DNA from 4 places in the Streptomyces sp. NPDC052042 genome. Region 1 is predicted to be linked to each of the others. Evidence: riboswitches for the same ligand, from Rfam matches in the RefSeq annotation. Region 1 holds a riboswitch; each other region holds the start of a gene.

The links. A riboswitch is a leader RNA that binds a small molecule or an ion and turns the genes downstream of it on or off. The one in region 1 is predicted to bind cyclic di-AMP.
Region 2: another riboswitch for cyclic di-AMP. It lies ahead of ACIHCL_RS07195 (NlpC/P60 family protein); the one in region 1 lies ahead of ACIHCL_RS11680 (M23 family metallopeptidase).
Region 3: another riboswitch for cyclic di-AMP. It lies ahead of ACIHCL_RS10115 (transglycosylase SLT domain-containing protein); the one in region 1 lies ahead of ACIHCL_RS11680 (M23 family metallopeptidase).
Region 4: another riboswitch for cyclic di-AMP. It lies ahead of ACIHCL_RS19190 (M23 family metallopeptidase); the one in region 1 lies ahead of ACIHCL_RS11680 (M23 family metallopeptidase).

The regions. Positions count from the first base shown of each region.
Region 1 covers NZ_JBIUBU010000005.1:103,504-107,707, reverse strand. Annotated here, with positions in the region: gene ACIHCL_RS11690 (GNAT family N-acetyltransferase) at 1-282, opposite strand, end outside; gene ACIHCL_RS11685 (HPr family phosphocarrier protein) at 457-738, shown strand; gene ACIHCL_RS11680 (M23 family metallopeptidase) at 1,166-1,963, opposite strand; cyclic di-AMP (ydaO/yuaA leader) riboswitch at 1,977-2,145, opposite strand; gene ACIHCL_RS11675 (M16 family metallopeptidase) at 2,450-3,832, opposite strand; gene ACIHCL_RS11670 (M16 family metallopeptidase) at 3,859-4,204, opposite strand, start outside.
Region 2 covers NZ_JBIUBU010000002.1:427,588-431,791, forward strand. Annotated here, with positions in the region: gene ACIHCL_RS07185 (NlpC/P60 family protein) at 1-22, opposite strand, end outside; gene ACIHCL_RS07190 (hypothetical protein) at 378-731, shown strand; gene ACIHCL_RS07195 (NlpC/P60 family protein) at 868-2,082, opposite strand; cyclic di-AMP (ydaO/yuaA leader) riboswitch at 2,081-2,244, opposite strand; gene pcrA (DNA helicase PcrA) at 2,451-4,204, shown strand, end outside.
Region 3 covers NZ_JBIUBU010000004.1:147,822-152,025, reverse strand. Annotated here, with positions in the region: gene ACIHCL_RS10120 (MIP/aquaporin family protein) at 1-641, opposite strand, end outside; cyclic di-AMP (ydaO/yuaA leader) riboswitch at 1,628-1,812, shown strand; gene ACIHCL_RS10115 (transglycosylase SLT domain-containing protein) at 1,817-2,566, shown strand; gene ACIHCL_RS10110 (hypothetical protein) at 2,714-3,031, opposite strand; gene ACIHCL_RS10105 (APC family permease) at 3,434-4,204, shown strand, end outside.
Region 4 covers NZ_JBIUBU010000010.1:257,599-261,802, reverse strand. Annotated here, with positions in the region: gene ACIHCL_RS19200 (PrsW family intramembrane metalloprotease) at 1-33, shown strand, start outside; gene ACIHCL_RS19195 (aldo/keto reductase) at 196-1,140, opposite strand; gene ACIHCL_RS19190 (M23 family metallopeptidase) at 1,324-2,574, opposite strand; cyclic di-AMP (ydaO/yuaA leader) riboswitch at 2,586-2,737, opposite strand; gene ACIHCL_RS19185 (PP2C family protein-serine/threonine phosphatase) at 3,101-4,195, opposite strand.

The DNA.
Region 1 (4,204 bases):
CGCGATGAACTCGCCGCCGACGGTGACCGCGAGCCCCACCCGGTCGACGTAGTCGTGGTGGGTGAAGCGGTACACGTCCCTGGCGGACAGGCGCGGGTACGGCGCGAAGAAGCGGTAGTACTTCGACTCGTCGGAGACCTGCTCGTAGAAGCTGACCAGCCGTTCGGCGTCGTCCGTGGTGATGGGCCGGATGCGCGCGGTGCCTCCGTCGCGGAGGACCACATCCGCTTCCCAGTGGTCGGGGTAGGCGTGGGGCGGACTCTGCTCCGGCGAGGACTGCATGGGCACAGACTACGGCTCGTCCACCACTCGCGTAGCTCCCGGGACCAAGGCAGTCTAAGGGGGGCCGAACGGCATTGCGGCACTGCTCCCGGGTGCGGCGCGGGTCGGCCGGAGCACCGCGCACCACCATGAGAGAATGGTCTAGACAACTAGTGAATCATGAAGGGCAGAACCATGGCTGAGCGCCGCGTCAACGTCGGCTGGGCCGAGGGCCTGCACGCCCGCCCCGCTTCCATATTCGTCCGTGCCGCCACGGCTTCCGGCATTCCCCTGACGGTCTCGAAGGCCGACGGGACTCCGGTGAACGCCGCCTCCATGCTCGCGGTGCTCGGTCTCGGCGCGCGAGGAGGCGAGGAGATCGTGCTGGCGTCCGAGGCGGACGGCGCCGAGATCGCCCTGGACCGCCTGGCGAGGCTGGTCGCCGAGGGCCTCGACGAACTCCCGGAGACCGTCTGACCCACGTCCGGCTTTCGGGCCCGCGTCCGGCCTTCCGGGAATCCCCGGAGGGCCGATTGCCGTAGCGACCGCCCCTGGGGCCGAACCCGCGAAGGAGCCGCGGTACCGCCGACCGGTACCGCGGCTCCTCACGTCTCCCGGTCGGGGCCGGCCCGCTTCCCGTGGCACGCGGTCGCCCCGAGCGAGGTCGCCCCGACCCCGCTCCGCAGTCCTCTCGCGATGCGCCGCGCCGGGGGCCTCGTCCTGAAGCGCTGCGGCGCGGCCGTATTCCGATGGTGGGGGAACGGGGTGAACGCTCTGCGGCCACCGCCCTTTTTCGGCCGCGGCAGGGGCGGTCCATGGGCGGGGAGAGCCGGAAGCGCCGAAGGCCCCGGCATGCCGGGGCCTTCGAAGAGCGGTTCGCGAGCGGCTCGCCGGGCGCCGTCGGTCAGACGGAGACGCCGTGGGCCCGCAGATACGCGACGGGGTCCATGTCGGATCCGTAGTGCGGGGCGGTCCGGGCCTCGAAGTGGAGGTGCGGTCCGGTGGAGTTGCCGGTCGAGCCGGAGAGTCCGATCCGCTGGCCCGCCCCGACGCTCTGGCCGACCCGGACGCCGATCGACGAGAGGTGCCCGTACTGGGTGTACGTGCCGTCCGTCATCCGCAGGACGATGTTGTTGCCGTACGCACCGCCCCAGCCCGCCTCGACGACCGTGCCGGCTCCGACGGCGACGACGGGACTCCCGGACGCCGCGTGGAAGTCGATGCCCGAGTGGTGGCCCGAGGACCAGAGCGAACCGCTGGATTTGTATCCGGTGGTGACGTAGGAGCCGGCGACCGGGAGCTGGAAGAGGCCCAGACGGGCGCGCTCGGCGGAGCGGGCAGCACGCATGCTCTCGGCCCGTGCCTCGGCGGCGCGCTTCGCCTCGGCCCTGGCCTGGGCGCGCTTCTCGGCCTCGGCCTTCCGCTGGGCCGCCGCCTTCGCCTCGGCGACGACGTCGGCCCGGTGCTGCTGCGCGTCGGCCTGGGCGTCGATCCGGTCGGCGATGACGTCCTGGATGGCGATGACCTGGTTCAGTCCGGTGTCGCCGACGGCGGAGGGCTCGGTGTCCGCCGCGAGGGCCGGGGAGGCGAGCCCTCCGACGACGCCGGTGGTGGCCAGCGCCGCGACGCCAGCGACCTTGGCGCCGCCGCGCGTCAGCCGGCCGGGGGCTCGGTGCTTCCCGGTGGAACGGGTGAACGCCATGAAGTGGCTGGTCCTTTCCTTCCTTCTCGCCTACCGGGTTAGCTGACGGGTTCGGAGCAAGGAAGGTCTCCTACGGACGCCCCGGCCTCATCGTGGTCCAGGCTTCCGATTCACCCCAGGGACTGCATGGGTCCCCGGCTCCCCTGGGCTCACGCCCGGTGGGGACTCGGCGATGGCCGTCCGGTGCGTCGCGGTCGCGACGTACGGGTGGCGGACAGCCCGGTCGACGCTAAGCGCGGGCCTGTTCGTTCACCAAACGGACAAGCCGTTCTGTAGCGCATCCCACAGGGTGCGCCGGAACCGCGGCCGCTGGAAAGGAAGACCCCCGTGAGACATCGCTCACAGGGGTCTTCCTCGTCCTCGCGCCCGGCCGCAGGCCGGTGGGCCGGTGCCGAGGGCAGGTGAACCGCCAGTCCCGGAGGGGCCAGTGCCGAGGGGACCGCTCCGGAGGAGCTGGTCGGCCCCGGATCCGTGACGGCGCGTCCGTCAGCCGGCGACCACCGACACCTCGCCGATACCCAGGGCCCGTACCGGCTCCTCGATCCGGGAGGCATCGCCGACGAGAACCGTCACCAGCCGGTCGACGGGAAAGGCGCTGACCGCGGCCGCGGTCGCCTCGACCGTTCCGGTCTCCGCGAGCCGGGCGTACAGATGGGCCTGGTAGTCGTCCGGAAGGCGCTGCTCGACCTGGTCGGCGAGGGTGCCCGCGACGGACGCCGCCATCTCGAACTTCAGCGGCGCGACGCCCACGAGGTTCTGCACCGCCGTCTCGCGCTCCTCGTCGGTGAGTCCCTCGGCCGCCAGCGTCCGCAGGACCGTCCACAGGTCCTCCAGGGCCGGTCCGGTCGACTCGGTGTCCACCGAACCGCTGATGGCGAGCATCGCGGCACCGGTCGCCCCCGTGACCGAGTCCGGGGCCGAGGACCGCAGCACCTGGGCGAAGGCCCGGACGCCGTAGGTGTAGCCCTTCTCCTCGCGCAGCACCCGGTCCAGCCGTGAGGTGAGCGTGCCGCCCAGGCAGTACGTGCCGAGCACCTGGGCGGGCCACACGCTGTCGTGGCGGTCGGGCCCGATGCGGCCGATCAGGAGCTGCGTCTGCACCGCGCCCGGGCGGTCCACGATGACCACGCGGCCGGTGTCGTCGGCGGTGATCGGCGGTGCGGGGCGCGGCTCGGCCGTGTCGCCCGACCAGTCGCCGAGCGTGTCGGCGAGCAGGGCCTCCAGGTCGATGCCGGTCAGATCGCCGACGACCACGGCGGTCGCCGCGGACGGCCGGACATGGGCGTCGAAAAAGGCGCGCACCGCCGGCGCGTCGATCCGGCCCACGGTCTCCTCGGTCCCCTGGCGCGGACGCGACATCCGGGACGTGGCCGGGAAGAGCTCCTTGGAGAGCTGCTTGGCAGCGCGCCGGGCCGGGTTGGCCTGCTCGTGCGGGATCTCGTCGAGCCGGTTGCGCACGAGCCGCTCGATCTCGCTGTCGGCGAAGGCGGGGGCCCGCAGCGCCTCGGCGACCAGCCCGAGCGCCTTGGCCAGCCGGGAGGCCGGGACCTCCAGGGAGACCCGCACGCCGGAGTGGTCGGCGTGCGCGTCGAGCGTGGCGCCGCAGCGCTCCAGTTCGGCCGCGAACTCCTCGGCGGTGTGCTTGTCGGTGCCCTCGGACAGGGCCCGCGCCATGATCGTGGCCACCCCGTCCAGGCCCTCCGGCTCGGCGTCCAGCGGGGCTTCGAGGACGATCTCGACCGCCACCACCTGCTGGCCTGGGCGGTGGCAGCGCAGCACCGTGAGGCCGTTGGACAGCGAGCCGCGCTCCGGCGCGGGGAAGGCCCAGGGGCGGGCGACACCGGGGGCGGGCTGGGGGTGGAACTGCATCGAAACTCCAGTCGCGGCGGCGTCGGTCACTTGTCCGCTCCTTCGTGCGCGTCGGTGTCGTCGGCGTCGGTCTCATCGGCGGCCTCGGCCGGTTCGACCGGTTCGTAGACCAGCACCGCCCGGTTGTCGGGACGCAGCCGTGCCTCGGCGACCGCCTGGACCTCCTTCGCCGTGATGTCGAGGACCCGCTGCACCGCGGTCAGGGCGAGCTGCGGGTCGCCGAACAGCACGGCGTACCGGCAGAGTTCGTCGGCGCGGCCCGCGACGGTACCGAGCCGGTCCAGCCACTCGCGCTCCAACTGGGCCTGGGCGCGCTCCATTTCCTCGGGCGTCGGACCCTCGGCGGCGAAGCGGGCCAGCTCCTCGTCGACC
Region 2 (4,204 bases), on a different contig from region 1:
TGGGTTTCCGATGCGCTGCCACGGGGTCGTGCGTCCTTCCTGACGACTGCCCGCCGGGGACTACCGGCGGGCCCGCCCGAGACCCGGCGGCGGGGCACCGGAAGGGGAGCGGGCCGCCGCCGCGGTTCTCGGCGGGGCGACCGGCGCTCCGTCCGGATGCGGAGCGGGGGTGTGGCCGGTCGCCTGGTCAGGGACGCTATGCCCAGGGCACGGGAAAGAGTCGTAATGACGCTCATTGTCTGAATTTGACGCGACACTGTCGTCAATCGACCAGAGGAAGTGCGCCAGAGTCGGGCAATTGGTGCAGACACGAGTGAGGATCCTGGAACGTGCACCTGCCCGCCGAGTGGTGATATGGGCAAGGCTAGGCTGCGCCCATGGACGTACTCATTCATCTCCTGGTCGCCCTGCACATCGTCGGTATCGCCTCGCTGCTGGGCGGTTTCCTGACTCAGATGAAGGCCATGGGCGCGGGCACGGCCCGATTCGTTCCGGCGATGCTGCACGGTGCGCTCACGATGCTGATCACCGGCGTCGCGCTCGTCGGCCTCCACCAGGCCCAGGGCCACGAGGTGAACAACATCAAGGTCGGCGTGAAGCTGCTGGTCCTGGTCGTCATCCTCGCGCTCGTCTACATCAAGCGTGACGAGGAGAAGGTCGACAAGGGCGCCTTCGGGGCGGTGGGCGGGCTGACCCTCGCCAACATCCTCATAGCCACGCTCTGGGTCTGAGCCCCCGCCTCCGCCGCGCGGGCCGTTCGCCCCTGCCGGGCGAGCCCGCCTCCGGCGCGCAGGCCCCGCCGCCGCGCCGTGCGAGCCCCTGCCGGGTAGTCCCGCAGGGGCTCGCCGCCGTTTTCGGGGCCGTCGGCTACGCCGGGCGTACGCTGCCGTAGATCGGCATGTAGTAGATCGACTCCTCGCGCACGTTCGCCCCCGGCTTGGGCGCGTGGATCATCATCCCGTCGCCCTTGTAGATGCCGACGTGGCTGATGTCGTCGTAGAAGAACACGAGGTCGCCCGGGAGCAGGTTCTCGGTGGCGACACGGGTGCCCACGCCGACCTGGTCCCAGGTGGTGCGGGGGAGGTTCACGCCCGCGGCCTTCCACGCCGCCTGGGTGAGCCCGGAGCAGTCGTACGAGGACGGGCCGGTCGCGCCCCAGACGTAGGGCTTGCCGATCTGGGCCGCGGCGAAGGCGAGCGCCTTCTGCGCCTTGGCCGTGGTGCCCGTGCCCGTTCCAGTCCCCGTGCCCGTGCCCGTGCCGGTCCCCGTGCCCGTGCCGGTTCCTGTGCCGGTTCCTGTGCCCGTTCCGGTTCCTGTGCCTGCGTCGGTGTCCGTTCCGCGGGAGGACTCCTTCTCCGCGGCCCGGCGTTCCGCCTCGGCGGCCTGCCGCTCAGCGAGCTCCCTCGCCTTGCGCCGGGCCTCGGCCTCCTTCTTCCGTTCCAGCTCCGCGAGCCGCGCCTTCTCCTCCGCGGTCAGCTTCGACAGCAGAACGCGCGCCTCGCCCAGCCGCTTCTGGACGTTCCGCTTGCTCTCCCGCAGCGTGTCCTGCGTCTCGGTCAGCTTCTCCAGGCTCTGTACCGCCTCGGCACGCTTCTTCGCCGTCCTGGTCTGCTGCTTGCGGAACTCCGCTATCGCCTGCTGCTGCCGGCTGGTCATCCGCTCCAGCAGCTGGCTCTGGTCGAAGTACGCCTGCGGGTCGTCGGCCAGGAAGAAAGTCGCGCTCGGCGCGATGGTGCCGGAGCGGTACTGGGCGGCGGCGTAGGTACCGAGCGTGGTGCGGGCCTCGTTGAGCTTGTCGGCGCGCCTGGCCACCTCGTCCAGCAGGTCGTCGACCTTCGCGCGCTGGGTCGCGGAGGCCTCCTTCGCCCGGTTGTACTGCTGGGTCGCGGTGCCCGCCTGCCGGTAGAGGTCGTCGACCTGCTTCTGGACCTCCTCGATGCCCGGCCGTGGGGCGGGCGCGGCCGTGGCGCTCTGTGTGGAGAACAGGGTCACGGACGCCAGAGCCGCCGTCGTGAGCCCGACGGCCGGTCCGGTGGTGCGCACCCGGGTGCGCGGTTTGCGATGCGACGCCAAGGCCGGCATCTCCTTCCGTGGGCCGCCTGCCGGGTTAGCTGTCGGGTTCGGGCGGAAACGGAAGGCTGCCCTACGGTCCGCGTGGGGTAAGGACCGATTCACCCCGGTATGCATATGGGTCCCCGGCTCCGAACTCCCATGGCGGCAGTCCGGATTCGGCGAGGGCGCCCGCTTGGCGTGGTTCGCCTCAGGGGGTACGGTCGCCCGGTCCGAGCACGCTAGCCAACCCGTGGTGCCGCTGTGAAGGTCGATGTTCGATTTGTCCGATACATTTTCGTGACCTTCGCCGCGTCCGCACCCTCCGCGTGGTCGCGCGGTGCATCGCAAACCGCGCACCCGCCGGGGATGACGGGACGGCCCATTAGACTCGATGAGCGATGAGCAGCCTCTTTGATGACAGCTTCCTGGCCGGTCTCCAGCACGCGGAGGACGGGCCCCCGCCGCCCCCCGAGGACCTCGGACCCGAGCACGTGCCGGAGGATCTCTTCGCGGGCGTGTTCGACGGGCCCCCGCCACCCAGGGACGCGTACTACCGCGACGGAGCGCACCGCCCCGTCGTCGACCCCGCCGCGCTCCTCGACGGGCTGAACGACGAGCAGAGTGCCGCCGTGGTCCACGAGGGCTCGCCCCTGCTCATCGTCGCCGGAGCGGGATCCGGCAAGACCCGCGTACTGACCCACCGCATCGCCCACCTCCTTGCCACGCGCGGGGTGCACCCCGGCCAGATCCTGGCGATCACCTTCACCAACAAGGCCGCGGGCGAGATGAAGGAGCGCGTCGAACAGCTCGTCGGCCCCCGCGCCCACGCCATGTGGGTCATGACGTTCCACAGCGCGTGCGTGCGCATCCTGCGCCGCGAGTCGAAGAAGCTCGGTTTCACCTCGTCGTTCTCGATCTACGACGCCGCAGACTCCAAGCGGCTGATGGCCCTGGTCTGCCGCGATCTGGACCTCGACCCGAAGCGCTTCCCGCCGAAGTCGTTCACGGCCAAGGTCTCCAACCTGAAGAACGAGCTGATCGACGAGGAGACCTTCGCCGGGCAGGCCGCGGACGGCTTCGAGAAGACCCTCGCCCAGGCGTACACGATGTACCAGGCGCGGCTGCGCGAGGCCAACGCGCTGGACTTCGACGACATCATCATGACGACGGTCCACCTGCTCCAGGCGTTCCCCGACGTCGCCGAGCACTACCGCCGCCGCTTCCGTCACGTCCTGGTCGACGAGTACCAGGACACCAACCACGCCCAGTACACCCTCGTACGCGAACTGGTCGGCCCGGCGGGCGAGGGCGACGCCCCCGCCGAGCTGTGCGTCGTCGGTGACGCGGACCAGTCGATCTACGCGTTCCGGGGCGCGACGATCCGCAACATCCTCCAGTTCGAGGAGGACTACCCGGACGCGACCACGATCCTGCTGGAGCAGAACTACCGCTCCACACAGACCATCCTGTCCGCCGCCAACGCCGTCATCGAGCGCAATGAGAACCGCCGCCCCAAGAACCTCTGGACGAACGCGGGCACGGGAGCCGGGATCACCGGCTACGTCGCCGACACCGAGCACGACGAGGCGCAGTTCGTCGCCGACGAGATCGACCGGCTGACCGACGCGGGCGACGCCAGGGCCGGCGATGTCGCCGTCTTCTACCGGACGAACGCGCAGTCCCGTGTCTTCGAAGAGGTCTTCATCCGGGTCGGCCTGCCCTACAAGGTCGTCGGCGGGGTGCGCTTCTACGAGCGCAAGGAGGTCCGGGACGTCCTGGCCTACCTCCGGGTCCTCGCCAACCCCGAGGACGCCGTCCCGCTGCGCCGCATCCTCAACGTGCCCAAGCGCGGCATCGGCGAGCGCGCTGAGGCGATGGTCGAGGCCCTGTCCCTGCGCGAGAGGATCACCTTCCCGCAGGCGCTGCGCCGGGTCGACGAGGCGTACGGCATGGCGGCCCGGTCGGCCAACGCCGTCAAACGGTTCAACACGCTGATGGACGAGCTGCGCACCGTCGCCGAATCCGGGGCGGGCCCGGCGGTGGTCCTGGAGGCCGTCCTGGAACGCACCGGCTACCTCGCCGAACTCCAGGCGTCCACCGACCCGCAGGACGAGACCCGCATCGAGAACCTCCAGGAACTCGCCGCCGTCGC
Region 3 (4,204 bases), on a different contig from region 1:
AGGTCGCGAGCGGGATTGATCGCGTATCCGGCATTGGTTCCGTACGCCATGCCGATGGCCACCACGATCAGCCCCACCACGAATGGCCCCATATTGGCGCCCGGCGCCGTATTGAGTACATCCGTGACCGCGAGGATCAGCAGTATCAGAATGGCGGTGCCGATGATCTGGTCCCGTAGTGCTCCCCATTCGGTGACAGGAAGCGCGGTATTGCCGTTGGCGGGCAGAGTGGAGAAGACCGCTTGCGTCTTGATGGTGTGTCCGGGATCCACCCTCGCCAGTGCTTCGGTGTAATTCCAGCGCACCACCAGTGCGGCGACGAAGGCTCCGGCGAGTTGCGCGAGGGAATAGGGCGCGACCTTCTTCCAGGGGAAATCCTTGAACACCGCGAGCGAGAGCGTCACGGCAGGGTTGAGATGAGCACCGCTCAGCCGCCCCGCCACATAGACGCCCAGCGTGACACCGAGCCCCCAGGCCCAGGCGATGCTGTCGTGGTTACCGAGTCCGCCCGGCGGTTCGGTCAGCGCACCGCCGGCCGCGACCTGGGCCACCACGCCGCAGCCGAAGAGGACGAGAACCATCGTTCCGACGAATTCCGCCGCGAGTTCCCCGCCCAGGCCCGACAACACGCGCCGCTGCATGGGGTTCTCGCTTCCTGTCAGGGCACGGGCCGTCGGCGGCATTGATCCAGAAATGAGCGTAGATGCATGGTTCCGCTTCCGCCTGCGATGGCGAGGCGTTGGTGTGAGGGCGAGGCATTGGTGTGAAGGCGGGACCCGACGTGCCCGACGGTGCGGACGACGCCCGGGGCGGGTGTCGTGCGACCCGAGGCGCGGGTGCTCGACATGACGCCGGGCCGGTCTCGGAAGGGTGGGGGGCTGGTGTCGTGCGGCGCGAGGAGAGGCATCCGCCATTGGCGCGCATACGGCCGCGACTGCGCACGAGAGCCTCGACGCCGTGGTGGGCGGCCGTCGGCAGGGAGCACTCACCAGCCGCGTCTTTGCGCTCGGACCCGGAGGCGTGCCCGCCGGACGGCGGCGGGACGCTGTTGTCCGGCGGGCGGCGTCGGGGCCATACGGCTGCCGCCCTCGACGGCGCCCCGCTCCGCGCGCCCTGGCCGACCTCCGGGCCTCGCCCGCCCGTCTGCGCGAGGTGCGCCGGCGGCGTGAGGGAGGGAGTGAGGCCCGTTGGGTGCCGCCGTGCCCCGTACCCTCGCCGGCCCCCGGACCTGCGCGTTTTCACCGGCCGAGGCGGCCGTGAGTCACGGACGGGGGGCGTGCCGGGCCGTCCCGAGAGCTCTGCTCGCTATCTCCGGACGAGTGAAATGTCCAATTTGGGAGCGTATGAAGCGAATTGCAAATTTGGTAACTAAAAAATGACTTAGGTGCATGTTGGGGAGTTTGGCCTCCAGGCGGAATGCCCCTTTTGTCACTTCGTGGCGTGAGTCACTCACAAGCCTTCCGGAAAGCCGGGCCGTGCCCTGGCTCCCCTTGTCGCACAAGGGGGAGTGGGTTCGCGCTGTGAGCTGGGTTACTAAGAATTACGTGAATTGATCAAGTGAATCAATTGTGATCAAAAAATGAGGGCTTGTTCCGTTCCGCTTTTCTCGCCTACGGTCACCGTCAATCCGGACGGAACGCCGAATCCTGCCGCCGTCCGAGAAACCGACCACTCATGACGGCAGGAGCGGGGGAACCAGGTAGGCCGCCGGTCCGGTATACGGAACGGCTCGGGGTGAAGTCGCATTCCCGTGCGACCAGACATCTCCAGTCTGAACCCGACAGCTCACCTCGCAGGCGACGGAGAGGAATTCACCATGACCGCAAAGGGCACGCGCCGTCGCCGTTCGTCCACTTCGCTGACCCGTGGCATCGTCGCCGCGGCCGGTGTCGCCCTGGTGCTTCCGCTGATCGGAGCGGGTTTCGCCGAGGCCGCTCCGACTCAGGCCACCACCGGAAAGGCTGCGGTGTCGACCGCCGTGAGCACCAGCGTTTCCCCGCAGAAGGCCGCGACCGTCACGCATTCCGTGATCTCCGGAGAGACCCTCTCCAAGATCGCGCAGAGCTACTCCCTCAAGGGCGGCTGGCAGAAGCTGTACGAGGCCAACCGGGAGACCATCGGGAGCGACCCCTCCCTGATCCACCCCGGAATGGAGCTGGCCGTAGGCGCCCAGTCCGGCTCGAAGGCCGCCGCCGGCGCCTCCGGTGCCTCGTCCGCGACCGTCACCGCCGCACCGGTCTCGTACTCGAACAACCTGGACGGCTGGATCAGGGAATCGCTCGCCATCATGGCCAAGCATGGAATTCCCGGCAGCTACGACGGCATCCACCGCAACGTCATCCGCGAGTCCTCCGGCAACCCCCGGGCCATCAACAACTGGGACTCGAACGCCGTCGCCGGAACGCCGTCCAAGGGTCTGCTCCAGGTCATCGACCCGACGTTCCGTGCCTACCATGTGCCCGGCACCGTGTTCGACAGCTACGACCCGGTCGCCAACATCACCGCCGCGTGCAACTACGCCGCGGACAAGTACGGCTCCATCGACAACGTCTTCGGCGCCTACTGACGCACACCGGCACCGGCCCGGTCGCCGGCCGGGAACACGACGGGATGCGCCCCTCGGGAAGCCGCACGGCTCCCCGTGGGGGCGCATCCCGTCTCGTACCGGGCCCCCGTCGCACCGCCCGCCGGGCGGGGCCTGCCTCGCCCGTGGTCACTCCAGGGTGCTGCCCGTCGGCCGTTCCGGCCGCCGCAGCGGCGGTCTGGGGACCGTCGCCGCCGAGCCCTCCCGGACGGAGTGCACCGCCGCGTCGTGGAGGCGCCGGCTGTCCTCCTCCGAACGACAGGGCACGGGGCTGCCCGACATGGTGAACCAGTCGATCGCACCCGTGTACTGCACGGTCACCTGAGCCGTGTCGTCGGCCCAGGTCGTGTGCACGGTCAGGTCCCCGGTCAGGACGCCGACCTCGTCCGTGAGCACGCCGCCGTGCCCCGAGAACACACCACGAGTCGTCCATGACGCCCAAGCCATGTGTCCAGGCTGGCACCGGGTCCGCGGATGCGCGACTCGTGGGAACCTGTGTGCCCGACCGTGCATGCCACGTCGCCAGGGGTTACGGCCCGCGCGCGGACGGCTCCGGGGCGCTCCGGGGCGCTGCCCCCGGTCCGCCATGCGAAACGCGCGGAACTTTCCTTCCGGGCCGGCTGCGGTTCCCGCACCCTCCGAACTCCCGCAGTTTGACGCACTTTTAACATCGAACCGTTGAATCGTTGCTCCAAAACAACGAATTCCGAAGGTAAATAGCTCTTGACCTACGGAACTCGTCAGGATTGCATGTCGCGCTGGGAGCGATGAAACCACTCACCACGTCCTCGTCTGGAGGCGATACCGCTCCCGTGCTCACACCTCGCATCTGTTGATCGGAAATGCACGATGACCGAAACGCTCAGCGCTCCCCAGGCGCTCGCGCCGGCGACCGGCCCCACCCCGCAGAAGCTCAAGCGTTCCATCGGCGTCGTGGGCGGAACACTGCTCACGCTGTCCTGCGTGACGCCCGCCTCGACCCTCTTCGTGGTCGTACCGGACCTGTTCTCCAGCCTCGGCACCTACACCGCCCTCACCATCGCCATCGGCTCCCTGCTCTGCATCGCGGTCGCCTTCTGCTACTCGGAACTGGGCACCCTGATCCCGAGCGCCGGGGGCGAGTACGCGATGGTGTCGACCATGGCGGGGCGGCTGGCCGGATGGCTCGTCTTCGTGCTGTCGCTGCTGGTCGTGATGATCGTGCCGCCCGTCATCGCCATGGGCACGGCCGACTACCTCGCCCCGGTGGTGCACATCCCGGCCTCCGTCGCGGGCGCCGGCGTCATGCTGCTGGCCACCCTCGCCGGTCTGCTGGACCTGCGGGCCAACGCCTGGATCACCGGGATCTTCCTCGTCCTCGAAGTGATCGCCGCGGCCGTCGTCGCCGTACTCGGCTTCGCGCACTCCGAGCGCGGGGCCTCGGCCCTGGTGCACGGCCAGGTCGCCTCGTCGAACGGTACGACCTCCACGGTCACCGCGATGATGGTGGTCTCGGGACTCGCGATCGCCCTCTTCATCACCCAGGGCTTCTCCACGGCCGTCTACCTCTCGGAGGAGCTGGAGAACCCGCGCCGCAACGTGGCCCGCACCGTGCTGGCCACCCTCGCCATCTCCTCGGCG
Region 4 (4,204 bases), on a different contig from region 1:
CAGGCGTATGGCGGCCACAACCCGTACCGATAGCCGAAGACGTGTGAACGCCCCGGGGCCCCGGGGCGTTCACGGGTAGTGCGCCGACGACGCCCGCGCGGCGGGGTCGGCCACGGACGGGAACGGGGCCGCGGGCGGAGTGCGGCCGAGGGCCGGGATCCGCCCGTCAGGCCCACCGGACGGCCGGGCGAACGGTCAGGCGGACGCCTCGGTGAGGTCGGCCAGTTCCTTCTCGGTCAGCCGGAGGTCGGCGACGGCCGTCAGGGCGGGCAGCTGCTCGACCGTACGGGCCGAGGCGATCGGCGCGACGACGGTCGGCCGGGACGCGAGCCAGGCCAACGCCACGGTCGCGACCTGCGCGTCATGGGCCTGCGCGACACGGTCGAGTGCGGCGAGGACCTTACGCCCCCGCTCCGACTCCAGGTACTTCGCCGCGCTGCCCGCACGCACGCTCTCCACCTGGGCCCCCGCGCGGTACTTGCCGGTCAGGAAACCGGAGGCCAGGGCGTAGTACGGGACGGCGGCGAGCCCGGCCCGGGCGGCCGTGTCCTGGAGCGCGCCCTCATACGTGTCGCGGGAGACCAGGTTGTAGTGCGGCTGGAGGGCGACGTAACGGGCCAGCCCCTCGCGCTCCGAGAAGTCCACGGACGCCTGGAGCCGTTCGGGGCTGATGTTGGACGCGGCGATCTCCCGCACCTTGCCGGCCTTCACCAGCCCGTCGAGGGCGGTGATGATCTCCTCGACCGGAACGGACTCGTCGTCGAAGTGCGTGTAGTAGAGGTCGATGTGGTCCCTGCCGAGCCTGCGCAGCGACTCGTCCGCCGCCGCCTTGATGGTGGCGGCGGAGAGCCCCTTGTAAGAGGGGTGGGAGCCGACCTTGGTGGCGATGAGGACATCGGAGCGGTCGGGGCGTGCCGCGAGCCACTTGCCGATGACGGTCTCCGACTCGCCGCCCTCGTTGCCCGGCACCCAGGCGGAGTAGGCGTCGGCGGTGTCGATGAAGTTGCCGCCCACCGCCGTGTAGGCGTCCAGCACGGCGAACGACTGCGCCTCGGCGGCCGTCCAGCCGAAGACATTGCCGCCGAGGGCGAGCGGGAAGACGTGCAGATCGGAAGAGCCCAGCTTGCGAAGAGAAGTCATGCGTGGATCAACGTGTTCCCGTCGATCGGGTATTCCGTCCATCGGCCGCCCGGGGGACGGCCGATGGACGGTCCCCCGGACGGCCGGACGGCTGGGGTCGCCAGGACCGCACGACGTCTCGGGGTACGGGGACCGCGTATCCGCTCAGGTCGCACAAGGACCCGAACGGGCCCGGAGACGTGCTCAGATGTTGAGGCCCTTGCCCCGCAGCCAGGACATCGGGTCCACGCCCGTGCCGTCCGCGGTGTGGACCTCCAGGTGGAGGTGCGGGCCCGTCACATTGCCGGTCGCGCCGACCCGGCCGATGGTCTCCCCGGTGGAGACCTTCTGACCGATGCCCACACCGATCGAGGACTGGTGGCAGTACCACACCTCCGTGCCGTCCTCCAGCTCCAGCACCGTGCGGTAGCCGTACGAACCGGACCAGCCCGCCGACGTGATGGTGCCTCCGTGAACGGCCTTGACCGGGGTGCCCGTCGGCGCCGCGAAGTCGAGGCCGGTGTGGTGACCGGAGGCCCACATCGTGCCGGCCTGCCCGTATGTCGAGGTGATCGTGTACGAGCTGGTCGGGATGGCGTAGCTGGCGGCGAGCTTGGCGAGCCGCAGGGCCTCGGCCTTCTTCCTGGCCTCCTCCTCGGCCTTCTTCCTGGCCTCCTCCGCCTTCTTCTTCTCGGCGGCGGCCTTGGCCTCGGCGACGTCCTGCTGCTTCTTGGCCTCGGCGGCGGCCTTTTCCGCGGCGGCCCTCTCCTGGGCCTCCCTGGCCTCGGCGTCGGCGGCGGCCTGCTGCTGCTCGGCCTGCTGGAGGATACGGGCGCGGAGCGCCTCGCCCGCGTCGGTCGTGCCCTGCTCGGCCTCCGCGGTGGTGATACCGGCGGTGGTGAGCGGGGCGGTGTCGGCCTCGGCTCCGTCGTTCTCGGAGTCGTCGGAGAGAAGGGAGCCCACGCCGGGAAGGGACTTGGCGTCGGGCAGTTTGTCCGTGATGGCGTCGGGAAGGGAGATGGAGACCGGCGGCTTGCCCTGTGCGGTGGCCATGCCGCCCGCACCGACCGCCGCGATGACGCCGACCCCGAGTACCGCGGAGCTGCGGGCGAGTCCGCTGCGCTGCTTGGTGACGCGGTGCCTGCCGCGCACCGGGCGGACGGACTCCTCGGTGGGGTTCCACTCCTCCCAGCCACGCTCGGAACCGGAGTCGCCGTCGACGCGGAAGTCGACGCCGGAGAAGGCCGCGGTGGCGGCCACGTCCGGTTCGCCTCCCTGGTCCACGGCGCCGAGACCGGCACCGGGCACCGCCGCCATGCCGATCGTTCCGTGGTCGGAGCCGTAGGCGGCACCGGAGCCGTAGCCGGGGCCCGCGCCGTAACCGGGGCCGAAGTCGGCACCGAACGCGGAGTCGAGCCGGGTGGGGGCCTCGGGGGCAGGCTTGTTGGACGCCACGGGGGCGCACTCCTTTCCTTCCTTCTCGCCTACCGGGTTAGCTGACGGGTTCGGAGCAGGAAGGTCTCCTACGGGCTCCGCGTCTCTCACGAGACCCGGATGTCCGATTCACCCCAGGGTGTTGGTTCCCCGGTTCCCTTGCGGAATTCGGCGCTCGCGCACGGTGCCGCCTCTGACGACGGCTGGGACGACCGCGCTGCGTTATCGAACGTTAATAGACACCCGCCCCTGATTCCAAGCCGCTCCCACCGATCGTTCACGCCCACGGCCTGGACTTTAATGGACATCTCGGGGCGTAATCAGACGAGTTGATCGTGCCTCAACCGTTATCTATTTTCTGACGTTGCGTCAATTGTTATGCGGAGCGACGCCTTTCGATTACAGACGGTTGCAGGCCCGGCCCTGCCGACTCCCCGCCCCTCCGGAACACCGCTGCCCGCCCGATCCCCCTCCGACTGGCCGCCCCGGCCCCCGAGCCCTCCGCCCTTCGCACCCCGCCGACCGCCCGAACCAGCCGGACCGACCGTCACATCGGGTCCGGCCCCACGATCCGGACGGTCCTGCGCCGCTCCGGCTGCCCTTCCGCGGGGCGTACGACCGCGAGCAGGGCCAGATCGTCGGTCGTCTCGCCCCCCGTGTGCCGCCGTACGTCGTCGGTCAACGCGGACAGCAGTTCCTCCGGCCCGGGAAAGATCCGCCCGCGCAGCCGGGCCGCCGGATCGTAGAAGACCCCGTCCGCGTTCCGCGCCTCGGAGAGGCCGTCGGTGTAGAGCAGCAGCGTCGCCCCCGGCGGCAGCTCCCACGCGTCCGCCCGGTCGGGCCACGCGCCCAGGTCCATCCCGAGCGGCAGCGCGGGCATCGAGGGCTCCAGTACGTCCAGCCTCCCGTCCGGGTACAGCAGGATCGGCTCGGGGTGGCCGCGGTTGACGATCCGCACCTGGCACAGGCCGGCCGGGATCTCGGCCAGCACGGCGGTGGTGAAGCCCTCGACGGCGTCGGGACCGCCCCGGCGGGTGCCCCACTCCCGCACCAGCGCGCGCTCCAGGCGCCGCGCCACGCCCTCCAGCGAGCGTTCCTGTTCGGCCGCCTCCCGGAAGGCCCCGATGACCACCGCCACCGTCTCCACGGCGTCGAGCCCCTTGCCCCGCACATCGCCGACCACCAGCCGGACTCCGTACGGGGTGTCCGTCACTGCGTACAGGTCGCCGCCGACGAACTCGTCGGCCTGCGCCGCCTCGTACCGTGCCGCCACATGCAGCCCACCGATCCGGTCGGAGGGCTTCGGCAGCACCGCCCGCATGGCCCGCTCCGCGATGACACGGGCGGAGGCCAACTGCTCGTTGCTCCGCCACACCACCCGGTTGATCACCACCGCGAGCACCGAGACGGTCGCCAGGGTGAGCAGCTCGATCAGTGGAACAGCCGCCGGCAGCGAGTCGGATGCCAGCCGGAGCGCGATGACGGCCAGCATCGAGGCGATGCCGGTGAGCACGGTGGTGGACAGCGAGAAGAACGGCGCGGCGATCAGCGGCGCCGCCACGAACAGCGGAATGGCGGTGAAGACCGACGGGGTGAACAGATCGAACAGCAGCCCCCCGATGATCATCAGGATCGGCAGCATGCGCACGAA